One region of the Streptomyces sp. NPDC059828 genome, then DNA from elsewhere that is predicted to be linked to it. Evidence: riboswitches for the same ligand, from Rfam matches in the RefSeq annotation. Region 1 holds a riboswitch; each other region holds the start of a gene.

Region 1 (3,772 bases):
GCGAAGCTGGTGGCCGAAGGACTCGAGGAACTGCCCGAGACCGTGTGAATTTGGCGCAGCATTCATGAAGAATGGTCGCCACCGGAAAACCGGGGCACCAAGGCGCAGCAATTCATGCCGGAGGGCACACACCCCGGAAATCGCTTATTGAACCTCTTTTGTATACGGCACCTGTGTTAATCACGCACACTCGCTGTGTTTACGGGATGTTGCGAAACCCTCACCGCCGGGCGCGGCGGCGGAATACGCAGCCGGTGCGCCCTGGCCGTCCGCTCCGCGTGCATCGCGGTGAGCGCCCGCGCCCGCTCCGCGTCCCCGCGCGCCACCGCGTCCACGATCGCCGCATGCTCGGACCAGCACTCCATCGGCTGGACCGGCTGCTCGACCGCGTACATCCACGCGATCTTGTGCCGCAACTGGGTGAGCAAGGTGATGAGCCCGGGGCTGGCGGACGCCTGGGTCAGGGTCTCGTGGAACCAGCCGCCCAGTGACCGCAGATCCTCGCCCTGGCCGCCGCGAGCCCGCTCCCGGCCCAGTCTGACCAGGCCGCGCAGCACCTTCAGATGGGCCTCGGTACGCCGCTGTGCGGCCCGGGCCGCACCGAGTGGCTCCAGCAGCATGCGGGTCTCCAGAAGGTCGGCGGCCTCCTGCCCGGTCGGCTCGGCGACACACGCGCCGGCGTGCCGGCGGGACACCACGAAGCCCTCGGACTCCAGGGTGCGCAGCGCCTCGCGCACAGGGACGCGCGAGACGCCGTAGCGACGGGCCAACTGCTCCTCGGCGAGCCGGCTGCCGGGCTCCAGAACCCCGGACACGATGTCATCGCGGATTGCCGTGCATACCGACCGCGCAGGAATGCGCATACCGAACCTCCGCCTTAATCCGCTGCATCCGCTCAATCCGCGCGAGACCCAGTCGATCAGTCGAGCGACGTCTGTTCGGTGACTCTATGACAATGGGCCGGAATTTCCGATGGCCTGCCCCTGTCCCTGGATATCTTTTGGCCGGAAAATGCCGAAGACTCCGGCCGGTCTCGATGACCGGGCCGGAGCCTTCGTCCTCCGCGCGCCGTGGGACCGCGCGCGGATCGGAGCGTTGTGTGCCGCGTTGCGGGTCGGTCAGACCTTGACGCCGTGGCCGCGCAGATAAGCCACCGGGTCGATGTCCGAGCCGTACTCGGGGCTCGTACGAGCTTCGAAGTGGAGGTGCGGGCCGGTGGTGTTGCCGGTGGAGCCGGACAGTCCGAGCTGCTGGCCCGGTGTGACCCGCTCGCCGACGGAGACGCTGATGGACGAGAGGTGGCCGTACTGGGTGTACGTGCCGTCGTTCATCTTGATCACGACGTTGTTGCCGTACGCGCCACCCCAGCCGGCTTCCACGACGGTGCCGGTGCCGACCGCGACGACCTTGGACCCGGAGGAGGCGTGGAAGTCGATGCCGGTGTGGCTGCCCGAGGACCAGATGGCCCCGCCCGAGTGGTAGTCCGTGCTGACATAGGACCCGGCGACGGGGAGGTTGTACGTCAGCAGGCGCTTGCGCTCGGCCTCACGGGCGGCGCGCTCCTCGGCGTCCCGGGCGGCCTTGACCCGGAGCTCGGCATTGCGCTTCGCGTCGGCTTCGGCCTTGGCCTTGGACGCGGCGAGGTCGGCCTCTTCCTGCTGGATGTCAGCCTGGGCACCGACCTGCTTGGCGAGTGTGTCGCCGGCGATGACCACCTGATTCAGGCCGGTGTCCTCGACGGAGGGGCTCTCCGGCTCGGCGGCGAGGGCGGGTGAGGCGAGGGTTCCGACGACGCCGGTGGTGGCCAGGGCCGCGGCTCCGGCGATGCCCGCACGCTTGCGCGTCAGCCGGCTCGGACCACGATGCTTCCCGGTGGCACGGGTGAACGCCATGAAGTGGCTTGTCCTTTCCTTCCTTCTCGCCTACCGGGTTAGCTGACGGGTTCGGAGCAGGAAGGTCTCCTACGGTCCCCCTCCACGCGGATGCGCGAAGGCGTACCGATTCACCCCACGGGACTTGTGGGTCCCCGGCTCCCCAGGCTTGCGCCCGACGGGGACTCGGCGATAGCTGTCCGTTGCCGCAGGTGCGGCGCATAACAACGGGCGGACAGCGCAGAAGACGCTAAGCCGATCTTCCGCCAATCACCAAACGAACACGGGATTTTGTCGTACATCCCACAGGGCAGACAGGCAGCCTCTCCAACAAAACGGACAAACGGGCAGGTGTAGAGAGCGGCAAACGGGCAAAGAGAAGGGCCCCGTTGGCCATGCGCCAACGGGGCCCTTCCAGGTCCCCACCCTCGGACACCTCCCGGCTCCACGGACCTTCGGCTCACATACCGTCAATCAGCCGGTGACAACAGTCACTTCGCCGATTCCGAGCGCCTTGACCGGCTCCTCGATCTCCGCGGCGTCACCGACGAGGACCGTGACAAGCCTGTCCACCGGGAAGGCACTGACGACCGCGGCGGTCGCCTCGACGGTGCCGGTGGCGGCCAGCCGGGCGTACAGCTGTGCCTGGAAGTCGTCCGGGAGGCCCTGCTCCACCTGGTCGGCCAGGGTGCCCGCGACGGAGGCGGCGGTCTCGTACTTCAGCGGGGCGACACCCACCAGGTTCTGCACAGCCACGTCGCGCTCGGCGTCCGTGAGGCCCTCGGCGGCGAGCGTGCGCAGCACCGTGACGAGATCCTGGAGCGCCGGGCCGGTGTTCGGGGTGTCGACGGAGCCGCTGATGGCGAGCGTGGCCGCCCCGGTGGCACCACCCGGGGCCGCGGGGGCGGCCGAGCGCAGCACCTGGGCGAAGGCCCGCACTCCGTAGGTGTAGCCCTTCTCCTCGCGCAGGACGCGGTCCAGGCGCGAGGTGAGGGTGCCACCCAGGCAGTAGGTGCCGAGGACCTGGGCCGGCCAGACGCTGTCATGGCGGTCCGGCCCGATGCGGCCGATGAGCAGCTGGGTCTGGACCGCGCCCGGACGGTCGACGATCACGACGCGGCCCGTGTCGTCGGCGGTGATCGGCGCCATGACGCGGGGCTCACCCGCGCTGCCGGTCCACGCGCCGATGGTGTCGGCCAGCACCGCGTCCAGGTCGACGTCGGCGAGGTCACCGACGATCACAGCCGTGGCGGTGGCGGGCCGCACATGGGCCTCGTAGAAAGCCCTGACGGCAGCGGAGTCGATGCGTGCCACGGTCTCTTCGCTGCCCTGACGCGGGCGCGACATCCGCGAGGACGCCGGGAAGAGCTGCTTGGCCAGCTCCTTGGCTCCGCGGCGAGCCGGATTCGCCGTCTCGTGCGGGATCTCGTCAAGCCGGTTGCGTACGAGCCGCTCGACCTCACTGTCCGCGAACAGCGGCGCCCGCAGGGCCTCGGCCAGCAGGCCCATGGCCTTCGGCAGCCGGGAGACCGGCACTTCGAGCGAGAGGCGGACGCCGGGGTGGTCGGCGTGTGCGTCGAGGGTCGCGCCGCAGCGCTCCAGCTCGGCGGCGAACTGCTCCGCCGTGTGCTTGTCGGTGCCCTCGGAAAGCGCTCGGGCCATGATCGTGGCGACGCCGTCGAGTCCCTCGGGCTCCGCGTCCAAAGGGGCGTCGAGGAAGATCTCAACGGCCACGACCTGCTGGCCGGGGCGGTGGCAGCGCAGCACCGTCAGCCCGTTGCCGAGTGCGCCGCGCTCGGGCGCGGGGAAGGCCCACGGCCGGGCCTGCCCGGGCTGCGGCTGCGGGTGGAAGTCCATGGTCACGGCAGCCTCGGTCACTGTCCGGCCCCCTCTGCGTCGTC
Region 2 (3,772 bases), on a different contig from region 1:
GCCGCAGCCGGGTCGCGGTGGAGAACCGGTCCCGGGCCATGTGCGTCCCTCCCCGTTGATGCGGTCCGTACGTGCCAACGTCCCCGCACACGGTACGTGACCGTGTGCGGGGACGTGCGGAAGGGACTTCCGTAAGCGGCGTCAGCCCTTGAAGCGCGGGAAGGCGCTGCGGCCGGCGTACACCGCGGCGTCGTCGAGGATCTCCTCGATGCGCAGCAGCTGGTTGTACTTGGCGACGCGCTCGGAGCGAGCCGGGGCGCCGGTCTTGATCTGACCGCAGTTGGTGGCGACGGCCAGGTCGGCGATGGTGACGTCCTCGGTCTCACCGGAGCGGTGCGACATCATGCACTTGAAGCCGTTGCGCTGGGCCATCTCGACGGCGTCCAGGGTCTCGGTCAGCGAACCGATCTGGTTGACCTTGACCAGCAGGGCGTTGGCGGTGCCCTCCTCGATGCCGCGGGCGAGCCGCTCCGGGTTGGTGACGAACAGGTCGTCGCCGACCAGCTGCACCTTGGTGCCGAGCTTGTCGGTGATGACCTTCCAGCCCGCCCAGTCGTCCTCGAACAGCGGGTCCTCGATGGACACGAGCGGGTACGCGGAGACGAGCTCCTCGTAGTACTCGGTCATCTCGGCGGCGGAGCGCTCCTTGCCCTCGAAGAGGTACTTGCCGTCCTTGTAGAACTCGGAGGCGGCCACGTCGAGCGCGAGGGCGATGTCCTTGCCGGGCGCGTATCCGGCCTGCTTGACGGCCTCGATGATCAGGTCGAGGGCCTCGCGGTTGGAGTCCAGGTTCGGGGCGAAGCCGCCCTCGTCACCGAGCCCGGTGGACAGACCGCGCTCCTTCAGCACCTTCTTCAGGGTGTGGTAGACCTCGGTGCCCCAGCGCAGCGCCTCGGAGAAGGACTCCGCTCCGATCGGGGCGATCATGAACTCCTGGATGTCCACGTTGGAGTCGGCGTGCGAGCCGCCGTTCAGGATGTTCATCATCGGCACCGGGAGCAGGTGCGCGTTCGGACCGCCCAGGTAGCGGAAGAGCGGCAGGTCGGAGGCCTCGGACGCGGCGTGGGCGACGGCCAGCGAGACGCCCAGGATGGCGTTGGCGCCGAGCGACGCCTTGTTGTCGGTGGCGTCGAGGTCGAACATCGCCTGGTCGATCAGGCGCTGCTCGGTGGCGTCGTACCCGACGAGCTCCGGGCCGATCTGCTCGAGCACGGCGAGGACGGCCTTCTCGACGCCCTTGCCCATGTAGCGGTTCTGGTCTCCGTCACGGAGCTCAATGGCCTCGAACGCACCGGTGGAGGCACCGGAGGGCACAGCAGCACGGCCGGTGCTGCCATCGTCGAGGCCGACCTCGACCTCGACCGTGGGATTGCCTCGGGAGTCCAGGATTTCCCGGGCTACGACGACGTCGATGGACGGCACGAGCATCTCCTTCTGGGATGTGTCGCTAGGAGTGACGCCGCTGCCGCAGCGTCGGTGCAGGGTCGCTTTGGCCTTGCGACATGAGCCTATCCGGACCGGGGGCCCCGGCCTGCCGGTGCCCGGCCCGTGGGACGAAAAAGGGAGGCAAACCAGCAGAAACCCCGGCCCGGGTGCACCTGCCGTGTCCATAGCGCTACGGGGGGAAGGGAGCGTACGGACACGGCGAGGTGCGGTGCGCCGGGCCGGGGTTGCCGGGGGACGGGGATGCCGCGAGGGGTGTCACCTCACGGGTCCCCGGTGGGGGGAGTCCCTGGGCAGGGGCCCCTGAGCGGAAGGAGGCCCCGAGGTTCTGCCGGGTGGGTCAGCGCAGGTGGAGCAGCTGACCGGGGTGGATCACATCGGCGTTGCCGATGATGTCCTTGTTGAGCTCGAACAGCTTCTTCCAGCCGCCCTTGACCTTCTTCGCCTCGGCGATCTTGCTGAGGGTGTCACCAGGCTTGACCTTGTACTCGCCGTCACCCTTCTTGACCGGGGCGGCGGAGCGCTGGGAGCGGGTGGTCGGGGCCTCGGCGCGCTTCGGGGCGGCGGGCTTCGCGGCCGGCTTCTTGGCGGGCTCGGTCTTGGGGGCCTCGGCGGTGCCGCCGTTGTACGGGGTGCTGGACAGGCTCACACCGCAGTTCGGCCACGCGCCCTTGCCCTGGCCGGCCAGGACCTTCTCGGCGATCTGTATCTGCTCGCCCTTACTGGCCTGGTCGGCGGTGGCGGCGAAGGCGGTACCGCCGTAGGCGGCCCAGGTGGAGGCCGAGAACTGGAGGCCGCCGTAGTAGCCGTTGCCGGTGTTGATCGACCAGTTGCCGCCGGACTCGCACTGGGCGACGGCGTCCCACTCGGAGGAGGTCGCCGCGGAGGCGGTCCCCGAGATCATGAGCGGCGCGGCGATGGCGGCACCGGTGACCCCGGCGGCGTAGGCGGCGATACGAGCAGTGCGGGCGTTCGGGCGGCGGCGCTTGCCCTTGCCGGAAAGCAGCATGAAGTGATCCCCTCACCGACGCCTACGAGGTGAGCTGTCGGGTTCGGGCCGATGGGGTGTCCCCCTGTCCGTCGATCGGGTGTCCGACGGAACCGGAAGACGAGTTGCCCGGCCGCGCGGCTTTGCGCGCGGCTTCACCCCAAGCCGTTCCGGGCCCTCATCGGGCCGGCACGGCACTTACCTTGGGTCCCCCGCTCCTGCCTACGGCGCTTGAACGCGACGGCTGTTCCCTTCGACCGACGGCAGGATTCGGCGTGACGGTCGACGGGGCCCGCGTATGGCGAGCGGTCAGACCGTAAACACACGTCTCCCCGATGTTCAAAGGAGGAACATCGGGGAGAAATCGCCCATATCTGACGGAGCCTGATGTCCGTTTTTGCAGGTGAGAGGGTAGATGGCCCCACTTGGCGGCCATCCGGGGTCAGTTGACCGGAAGAGACTCATGTCTCACTTTCACAGAAGCGGACATAAGCTCCCTTACCACCCCCGCCAACTACTCCTGCTCGGGGGCGAGATCGAGACTCTGGCCGGGCAGGATGAGATCGGCGTCGATCCCGACGACCTGGCGGTTCCCCTCGTAGAGCGCGGGCCAGCCGCCGGGCACCTCGTGCGCGTCGGCGATCGTCGAGAGGCTGTCGCCGGGGCGGACGGTGTACTCATCCGATGCACCGGCGGCGTCTCGTGCCGATGCGTCACCTCGTGAGGCATGGCCGCCGTATTCACGCTTATCGTCCGAATTGCCCGCCTCGTCCACCTCGCCTGCCGTGCCCGCCTCATCCGCCTCATCCTCATTGGCAGGAGTGCCGCGATGCTTGCCGGTGCCGCTGCTCTCCCCCTGGGAGGCGTCGGCGGACTCCGAGGTGCCGTCGTCGCCGGTCGGGGGCTCCGCGGACTCCGAGGCGTCCGTGGAAGCGTCGGGTGAGGTCGGCGAGGCAGAGGCCGGTGCCGAGGCCGACGGCTCCGGAGTGACGGCGTCGGCGCCGTCACCGAACGTCGGCGGGTCCGCCTCTTCGCCGGAGTCGCCGGAGTCGCCCAGCGTCTGGTCCTGCGCACCCAGGTCACCCGGGTCGACCTGCGGCGCGGTCGAGCTCTTGACGAGCCCGGTGACCGTGGCGCAGCTCTCCCACGCCGACGAGCCCTCCGTGGCGAGGACCTTCTCCGCGACCGTGATCTGCTGCGAACGGCTCGCGAGGTCGGGCCTGGGGGCGTAGGCCGTACCACCGTGCTGCTCCCAGTCCTCCTGGGAGAGCTGGAGCCCGCCGTAGTAACCGTTGCCGTAGTCGGCGCTCCACACTCCGCCGCTCTCGCAGTTCGCGACCC
Region 3 (3,772 bases), on a different contig from region 1:
CCGCTCGAAGAACTGGCGACGAGGTTCACGTTCATGGAGCTCGATGAGTTCGCCAGGGCACTCGACAGCGGGGAGCTCATTTCTGCGCAGTGGTCCGACCTCCTGTCGTCCGACTTCCACCGAGGAGAGCGGAACCTTCTGCGTCGCCTCCATGCGGATGACGTGCTGCGGAGCATGTTCCCGACGATCTCGCACGGGGCCGTCCGGCTGCGGGTGGATCCGCTGGACGGAACGAGCCGCCAGGTCCTGGTGCATGAGTTGGACGAGGCGCGTCATGAGGTCATGCGCGTGGGGGTGCCAGGGGCCACGTGGACCGAGGTGCCGACCGGCGATCTGATCGCCTGTCTGCGAGCTGCCTTGAACAGGGAGTGATCCCGGCAGCTCGGTGAAGCCGAACCCCGCCAGGTCGTCCCTGGCGGGGTTTCTTCGCGCTCATGCGTTCGGCCCGCAGGCAGCGGCCAGGCCACCCCGATCGGCCGGGCCGCAGCGTGATCCCGCTCAGGCCGGCCGCACGCTCCCGTGGATCGGCATGTAGTAGATCGATTCCTCGCGGACGTTCGCGCCCGGCTTCGGGGCGTGGATCATCTGCCCGTTGCCGATGTAGATCCCGACGTGGCTGATGTCGTCGTAGAAGAACACGAGGTCGCCGGGGACGAGGTCCTTCGCCGCGATCCGCTGACCCACCTCGATCTGGTCCCAGGTGGTGCGGGGCAGATCGACGCCGGCCGCGCGCCAGGCGGCCTGGGTGAGGCCGGAGCAGTCGTAGGAGCTGGGTCCGGTCGCGCCCCAGACGTAGGGCTTGCCGATCTGGCTGCGGGCGAAGGACAGCACCTGCTGCGCCTTGGCGGCGTACGAGCCGGCGGAGGTGCCCGCGCCGGTTCCCGTGCCCTGCTGCTCCTGTTCCTGCTGCGCCCGGCGTTGGGCCTCGGCCTCCGCTCTGGCCGCTGCCTCGGCCCTGGCCTTCGCCTCCGCCTTGCGGTGTGCCTCTTCCTCCCGCTGGCGCTCCAGTTCCGCGAGCCGTGCCCTCTCCTCCGCCGTCAGCTTCGACAACAGCTCCCGCGCCTCGGCGAGCTTGCGCTGCACCGTCTCCTTGGTGCTGCGCAGCGATGCCTGCGAGTCGGTGAGCGTCTCCAGGCTCCTGGTCGCCTCCGCGCGCTGATCCGCCGCCGCGGACCGCTGCTCCTCGAAGTCGGTGACGGCTTCGCGCTGTTCCTCGGACAGCCGGTCCATCAGGCGCGTCTGGTCGAAGTACTCCTGCGGGCTGTCCGCGAGGAGCAGCGCGGCGGTCGGGGTGACCGTTCCGGTGCGGTACTGGGCGGCGGCGTACGAACCGAGCGCGCGGCGGGCTTCGTTCAGGGACTCCGTGCGCTCCGCGGCGTTGTCCAGGAGCTGGTCCACCTCGCGGCGCTGCTGCGCCGTTTCCTCTTTGGCACGGTCGTACTGCTGGGTCGCGGTTCCGGCCTGGCGGTAGAGGTCGTCGACCTTCTTCTGGACCTCTTCGACGCTGGGCTGCGGTTCGGCCTGGGCGCTCTGCGTGGACAGCAGGGTGACGCCCGCGATGGCTGCCGTCGTGAACCCGACGGCGGGATTCTTCGTACGTGTACCCGTGTGGGCACGCGCTTTGCGATGCGATGCCAAGGCAGGCATCTCCTTCCGTTTGCCGCCTACCGGGTTAGCTGTCGGGTTCGGACGGAACGGAAGGTTGTCCTACGGGCCTTGATGCAACGTGGCCCGATTCACCCCGGTGGGGCCCCTCTTGTGCGGGTGGGCACAGGAGAGTTGGGTCCCCGGTTCCTCACCTTCCTTGCGGAATGGTCGGATTCGGCGCGAGCTGCCCGATTGGCGTTGGTCGCCGCGGGGGTACGGGCTGCCTTGGCGAGCACGCTAGCCAAACTGTGGCGCTCGTGTGAAGGTCGGTGCGCATTATGTCCGATACATTTCCGTGACCTTGGCGTGTCGTGGCCGCAACTTCACAGAATGTGACGAGCGTGGATTGGCGTGATCGAGACGCGTGATTGAGGCGAAGGCGGCGGCGGGCTGTCAGTGCGGCGGCCTAGACTCGTAGAGCGATGAGCAGCCTCTTTGACGACAGCTTCCTGGCCGGCCTCCAGCGCTCCGCGGCCTCGGAGGAGCCCCCGCCTCCGGAGCCCGACGAGCACGCCCCCGCCGAGGACGTCCCTCACGACCTCTTCGGGGGTCGCTTCGACGTGCCCCCGACCAGGGACGAGTACTACCGCAGCGGTGTGCCACGCCCGGCCGTGGACCCCGCCGCGCTGCTGGAAGGCCTGAACGAACAGCAGGGCGCCGCCGTCGTCCACACCGGCTCGCCGCTGCTCATCGTGGCCGGAGCCGGTTCCGGAAAGACCCGGGTGCTGACCCATCGGATCGCCCACTTGCTGGCGACCCGCAATGTCCACCCAGGGCAGATACTGGCCATCACGTTCACCAACAAGGCCGCGGGCGAGATGAAGGAGCGGGTCGAGCAGCTCGTCGGCCCCCGCGCCAACGCGATGTGGGTCTCCACCTTCCACAGCGCCTGCGTCCGCATCCTGCGCCGCGAGAGCAAGAAGCTCGGCTTCACCTCGTCGTTCTCGATCTACGACGCCGCCGACTCGAAGCGGCTGATGGCCCTGGTCTGCCGCGATCTCGACCTCGACCCGAAGAAGTTCCCACCGAAGTCGTTCAGCGCCAAGATCTCGAACCTCAAGAACGAGCTGATCGACGAGGAGGCGTTCGCCGATCAGGTGGCCGGGGGCGGCTCCCAGGCCGGAGGCTCCGGGGGAGGCTTCGAGAAGACGCTGGCCGAGGCGTACCGGATGTACCAGGCGCGGCTGCGCGAGGCCAACGCCCTGGACTTCGACGACATCATCATGACCACCGTCCATCTCCTCCAGGCGTTCCCGGACGTGGCCGAGCACTACCGGCGCCGCTTCCGGCATGTCCTGGTGGACGAGTACCAGGACACCAACCACGCCCAGTACACCCTGGTGCGTGAGCTGGTCGGCGAGGGATACGAGGACCTGCCGGCCGCCGAGCTGTGCGTCGTCGGTGACGCCGACCAGTCGATCTACGCCTTCCGCGGCGCCACGATCCGCAACATCCTCCAGTTCGAGGAGGACTATCCGGACGCCACCACGATCCTGCTGGAGCAGAACTACCGTTCCACCCAGACGATCCTCTCCGCCGCCAACGCCGTCATCGAGCGCAACGAGAGCCGTCGTCCCAAGAACCTCTGGACGAACGCGGGCGCCGGAGCGCAGATCACCGGCTATGTCGCCGACACCGAGCACGACGAGGCACAGTTCGTCGCCGACGAGATCGACCGGCTGACCGACGCGGGCGAGGCCAAGGCGGGCGATGTCGCCGTCTTCTACCGGACCAACGCCCAGTCCCGTGTCTTCGAGGAGATCTTCATCCGTGTCGGCCTGCCCTACAAGGTCGTCGGCGGGGTGCGCTTCTACGAGCGCAAGGAAGTCCGGGACGTCCTCGCCTATCTGCGAGTTCTCGCCAACCCCGAGGACAACGTCCCGCTGCGCCGCATCCTCAACGTCCCCAAGCGGGGTATCGGCGATCGCGCCGAGGCGATGATCGACGCCCTCGCGCTGCGAGAGAAGATCACCTTCCCGCAGGCGCTGCGGCGCGTGGACGAGGCGTACGGCATGGCGGCCCGTTCGGCCAACGCCGTGAAGCGCTTCAACACGCTGATGGAGGAGCTGCGCACGATCGTCGAGTCGGGCGCGGGCCCGGCCACCGTCCTCGAGGCGGTGCTGGA
Region 4 (3,772 bases), on a different contig from region 1:
ATCTCGGCAACGCCTTCCTGGAGGACCAGGAATTCGGCCGCTCGGGCTTCTCGTCCGGCACAGCGGCGACGTTCGTCGTACGGATCGTGATGTCGCCGTTCGCCCATCCGCTCTTCACCGTGCTGACCGGTATCGGCTTCGGTGCGGCCGCGCTCACGGCCCGGCGCCGGAAGCTGCACAGGGCCGGGCTACCGCTGCTGGGCCTGACCCTGGCGATCGGCATGCACGCGCTGTGGAACGGCTCGGCGGTGTTCGGCCCCTGGGGCTTCTACCTCGTGTACGGAGCCGTCATGGTGCCGGCCTTCGCACTGCTCACCTGGCTCGCGGTCTGGAGCAGGCAGCGCGAGCTGCGCACGATCGCGTCCCAGCTCCCCGCGTACGCGGCGGCGGGCTGGCTCTCCCCCGTCGAGCCGCTCGCCCTGTCCTCGATGCGGGCGCGCACGCTGGCCCGCGACACGGCGGCGCGCATCCACGGGAGCGCTGCGGCCCGTGCCGTTTCCGAGTACGAGACGTTCGCGACCTCGCTGGCCTTTCTGCGGTACCAGGCGCACCGGGGCACGGCAGGGCCGGACTTCATCGCGCGCGAGCAGGAGCTGCTGCATCACCTCTGGCAGCGCAAGCATGTCGCGACACCGGCCCTGACCTATGCGGCGAGGGCGACGGGGCGCGCCCGGATACCTCCGCCGCACCGGGACTACGAGGACTACAACCCCTACCGGCACTAGGCCGTGTCCGGGCGGACAGCCCTTGGCGACTCGGGGTCAGACGGTCAGGCCCTTGTCCCGCAGCCAGGCGGCCGGATCCACACCTTCGCCGGACGGGGTGTGCACCTCCAGGTGCAGATGCGGCCCGGTGACATTGCCGGTCGCACCGACGCGTCCGATGGTGTCGCCGGTGCCGACCTCCTGGCCCGCGCCGACGGTCATCGACGACAGATGGCAGTACCAGACCTCGGAGCCGTCCTCGAGCTCCAGCACCACGCGGTAGCCGTACGCGCCCGACCAGCCCGCGGACTTGACGGTCCCTCCGTGCACGGCCTTGGCCGGGGTGCCGGTGGGGGCCGCGAAGTCGAGACCGGTGTGGTGGCCGGACGACCACATGGAGCCGGCCTCGCCGAAGGTGGAGGTGAGGGTGTACGAGGACGTGGGCAGCGAGTAGCTCGCGGCGAGCTTGGCGAGCCGGGCGGCCTCAGCGGCCTCCTCCGCCTCGCGCTGGACCTCGGCGGCCTTGGCCTCCGCCTCCGACTGCTGCTTCTTCGCCTCGGCCGCGGCGTTCTCCGCGGCGGTCTTCTCGGCAGCCGCTCGCGTCTCCGCCTCGACCTTGGCCTGCTGCTGCTCGGCCTGCTGGAGGATCCGGGCGCGCAGCGCCTCGCCCGCGGTGCCCTGCTGGGTGCCGACCGGCTCTGCGGTGTCGGTGGTGGTGGCGAGGGACATGGCGGTGAGCGGTGCGCCTGCCGCGCTGTCCGTGCCCTGTTCGTCGGAGCCGTCGTCCGAAATCAGGGAGCCCACGCCGGGCAGGGACTCGGCATCCGGGAGGTTGTCCGTGATGGTGTCGGGCAGCGAGATGGAGACGGCCGGCTTGTCCTGCGCGGTGGCGATGCCGCCCGCGCCGACGGCTGCGATCACGCCGACACCGAGAACGGTGGAGCTCCGGGCGAGGCCGCCCCGCTGCTTGACGACACGGTGCCTGCCGCGAACCGGACGGACGGACTCCTCCGTCGGGTTCCACTCCTCCGCCCCGTCGGAAGCGATCCATTCGGCGGACGGGGCCCACTCGGTGGTGGGAATCCCCTGGAGGGCAGGCTCGTTGGACGCCACGGAGGCGTGCTCCTTTCCTTCCTTCTCGCCTACCGGGTTAGCTGACGGGTTCGGAGCAGGAAGGTCTCCTACGGGCACACGAAGTGTCCGATTCACCCCAAGTGGTGGTTCCCCGGTTCCCTTGCGGGATTCGGCGCGTGCGCACGGTGCCGTCTCTTGCGACGACTGGGACAACCGCGCTGCGTTATCGAACGTTAATAGACGCCGAGGCTCTATTCCAAGCCGTTCCACTTGATCATTAACGATTTTCGGCCTGGACCAACCGCCCATTAGCTGGGTGAATCGGGCGAGTTGACCGCCTCTCACGCCACATTGTTCACCGTTGAATATCTGACGACTCATCATGCGGTGCAGGCCGAGGAAGCCTCAGGGCCTCAGGACACCACCGGCATCGTCCTGCGCCGCACCGGCTGCCGCACACCCGGCCTGCCGACCGCCAGCAGTGCCATGTCGTCCGTGAGCCCGCCACCCGTGTGTCGACGTACATCGGCGACGACCGCGTCCAGCAGGTCCTCGGGCCCGGGAAAGAGACGGCCCCCGAGCCGCGCCCGCGGATCGTAGAAGGTCCCGTGGTGATCGCGGGCCTCGGACAGTCCGTCCGTATAGAGGAGCAGCGTCGCCCCAGGCGGAAACGGGGCCTCGTCCGCACGGTCGGGCCAGTGGGCAAGATCCCCCATACCCAGCGGCAGCGCGTCCTGACTCGGCTCCAGCATGTCGAGCACGCCGTCCGCGTACAGCACGATGGGCGGCGGATGGCCCCGGTTGACGATCCGGACGCAACTACCGTCGTGCGGGATCTCCGCCAGGACCGCCGTGGTGAAGCCCTCGACCTCGTCGAGTCCGTGCGCCCGCGAGTGCTCCCGGGCCAGCGCCCGTTCCAGACGCTGCGCGATCCTCTCCAGCGAGGACTCCTCATCCGCCACCTCACGGAACGCCCCGAGCAGCACCGCCACCGTCGCGACCGCGTCCAGACCCTTGCCCCGGACGTCCCCGACCACCAGACGGACACCGAACGCGGTGTCCTGGACTGCGTACAGATCCCCGCCGATGAACGCGTCCGCCTGCGCCGCCTCGTACCGCGCGGCCACTTGCAGCCCCCCGATCCGTTCGGCGGGCTCGGGCAGCACAGCGAGCTGGGCCGCCTCGGCGATGACTCGGGCGGAGGCGAGCCGCTCACCGCTGCGGCGGAGTACCCGGTTGATGTAGAGGGCGACGATCGACACCGTGAGCACGGTCAGGACCTCGGTGGCCGGCGGCACCTGGCCCACCGTGCCGTTGTAGATGTTCAGCCCGAGCACGGTCAGCACACTGGCGACCATGGCGATCACGGTGCCGCGCCAGGTGTAGAAGGGGGCGGCGAGCAGCGGAGCGGCGGCGAAGAGCGGCGAGGCGCGGTAGGTCTCCGGGGTGAACAGGTCGAAGACCACACCGGCCATGATCATCAGCCAGGGCAGCAGCAGCACGAGAACACGGCCGCCGGTGTTGCGCCGGAAGCCTTCGTCGTCGCCGTACTGTGCCAAGACTGCTCTCCTGCCCGCTCCGCCCACGGCCGCGGACGGAGCCGCGTCCCACCAGGCTGGCCGCAGGCGCGCCCGGAGGCGAGTCGCCGTCGGCCAACCGGACTACGGCGCGGGGGAAGGGCGTGGTCACCGGGTGATGGTCACCAGGGGGCCCTCCTGGTGACCGTACCGCAGGGGCGGTACCTACGCGGGTCGGCTGAGCGGTCTCAGTCGTCGCTGAGATGGCGCTCCGCGTACACCTTCATCGCGTCACGCACGAACTCCGCCGTGCCCTCCGCGTGGCGGTCGTAGTTCTTCGCGAAGCGCGGATCGGCGACGTACATCTCGCCGAGCCCGATGACGTACGACTTCGTCGGGGTGACCGTCACCGACAGCCACTCGACGTGGCGCCTCGCGATCGCCTGCGCCTCCTCGCCGTCCACGGCGAGCCCACGC

Evidence for each region. A riboswitch is a leader RNA that binds a small molecule or an ion and turns the genes downstream of it on or off. The one in region 1 is predicted to bind cyclic di-AMP.
Region 2: another riboswitch for cyclic di-AMP. It lies ahead of ACFV6V_RS28390 (transglycosylase family protein); the one in region 1 lies ahead of ACFV6V_RS02790 (M23 family metallopeptidase).
Region 3: another riboswitch for cyclic di-AMP. It lies ahead of ACFV6V_RS17530 (NlpC/P60 family protein); the one in region 1 lies ahead of ACFV6V_RS02790 (M23 family metallopeptidase).
Region 4: another riboswitch for cyclic di-AMP. It lies ahead of ACFV6V_RS10680 (M23 family metallopeptidase); the one in region 1 lies ahead of ACFV6V_RS02790 (M23 family metallopeptidase).

What each region holds. Positions count from the first base shown of each region.
Region 1 covers NZ_JBHWIW010000003.1:105,936-109,707, reverse strand. The annotation lists gene ACFV6V_RS02800 (HPr family phosphocarrier protein) at 1-48, shown strand, start outside; gene ACFV6V_RS02795 (GntR family transcriptional regulator) at 177-863, opposite strand; gene ACFV6V_RS02790 (M23 family metallopeptidase) at 1,119-1,892, opposite strand; cyclic di-AMP (ydaO/yuaA leader) riboswitch at 1,905-2,073, opposite strand; gene ACFV6V_RS02785 (M16 family metallopeptidase) at 2,346-3,749, opposite strand; gene ACFV6V_RS02780 (M16 family metallopeptidase) at 3,746-3,772, opposite strand, start outside.
Region 2 covers NZ_JBHWIW010000063.1:25,531-29,302, reverse strand. The annotation lists gene ACFV6V_RS28400 (septum formation initiator family protein) at 1-40, opposite strand, end outside; gene eno (phosphopyruvate hydratase) at 142-1,428, opposite strand; gene ACFV6V_RS28390 (transglycosylase family protein) at 1,784-2,452, opposite strand; cyclic di-AMP (ydaO/yuaA leader) riboswitch at 2,457-2,671, opposite strand; gene ACFV6V_RS28385 (transglycosylase family protein) at 2,946-3,772, opposite strand, start outside.
Region 3 covers NZ_JBHWIW010000026.1:17,002-20,773, reverse strand. The annotation lists gene ACFV6V_RS17535 (hypothetical protein) at 1-372, shown strand, start outside; gene ACFV6V_RS17530 (NlpC/P60 family protein) at 499-1,647, opposite strand; cyclic di-AMP (ydaO/yuaA leader) riboswitch at 1,646-1,837, opposite strand; gene pcrA (DNA helicase PcrA) at 2,070-3,772, shown strand, end outside.
Region 4 covers NZ_JBHWIW010000012.1:111,123-114,894, reverse strand. The annotation lists gene ACFV6V_RS10685 (PrsW family intramembrane metalloprotease) at 1-725, shown strand, start outside; gene ACFV6V_RS10680 (M23 family metallopeptidase) at 762-1,817, opposite strand; cyclic di-AMP (ydaO/yuaA leader) riboswitch at 1,829-1,963, opposite strand; gene ACFV6V_RS10675 (PP2C family protein-serine/threonine phosphatase) at 2,192-3,337, opposite strand; gene ACFV6V_RS10670 (MerR family transcriptional regulator) at 3,544-3,772, opposite strand, start outside.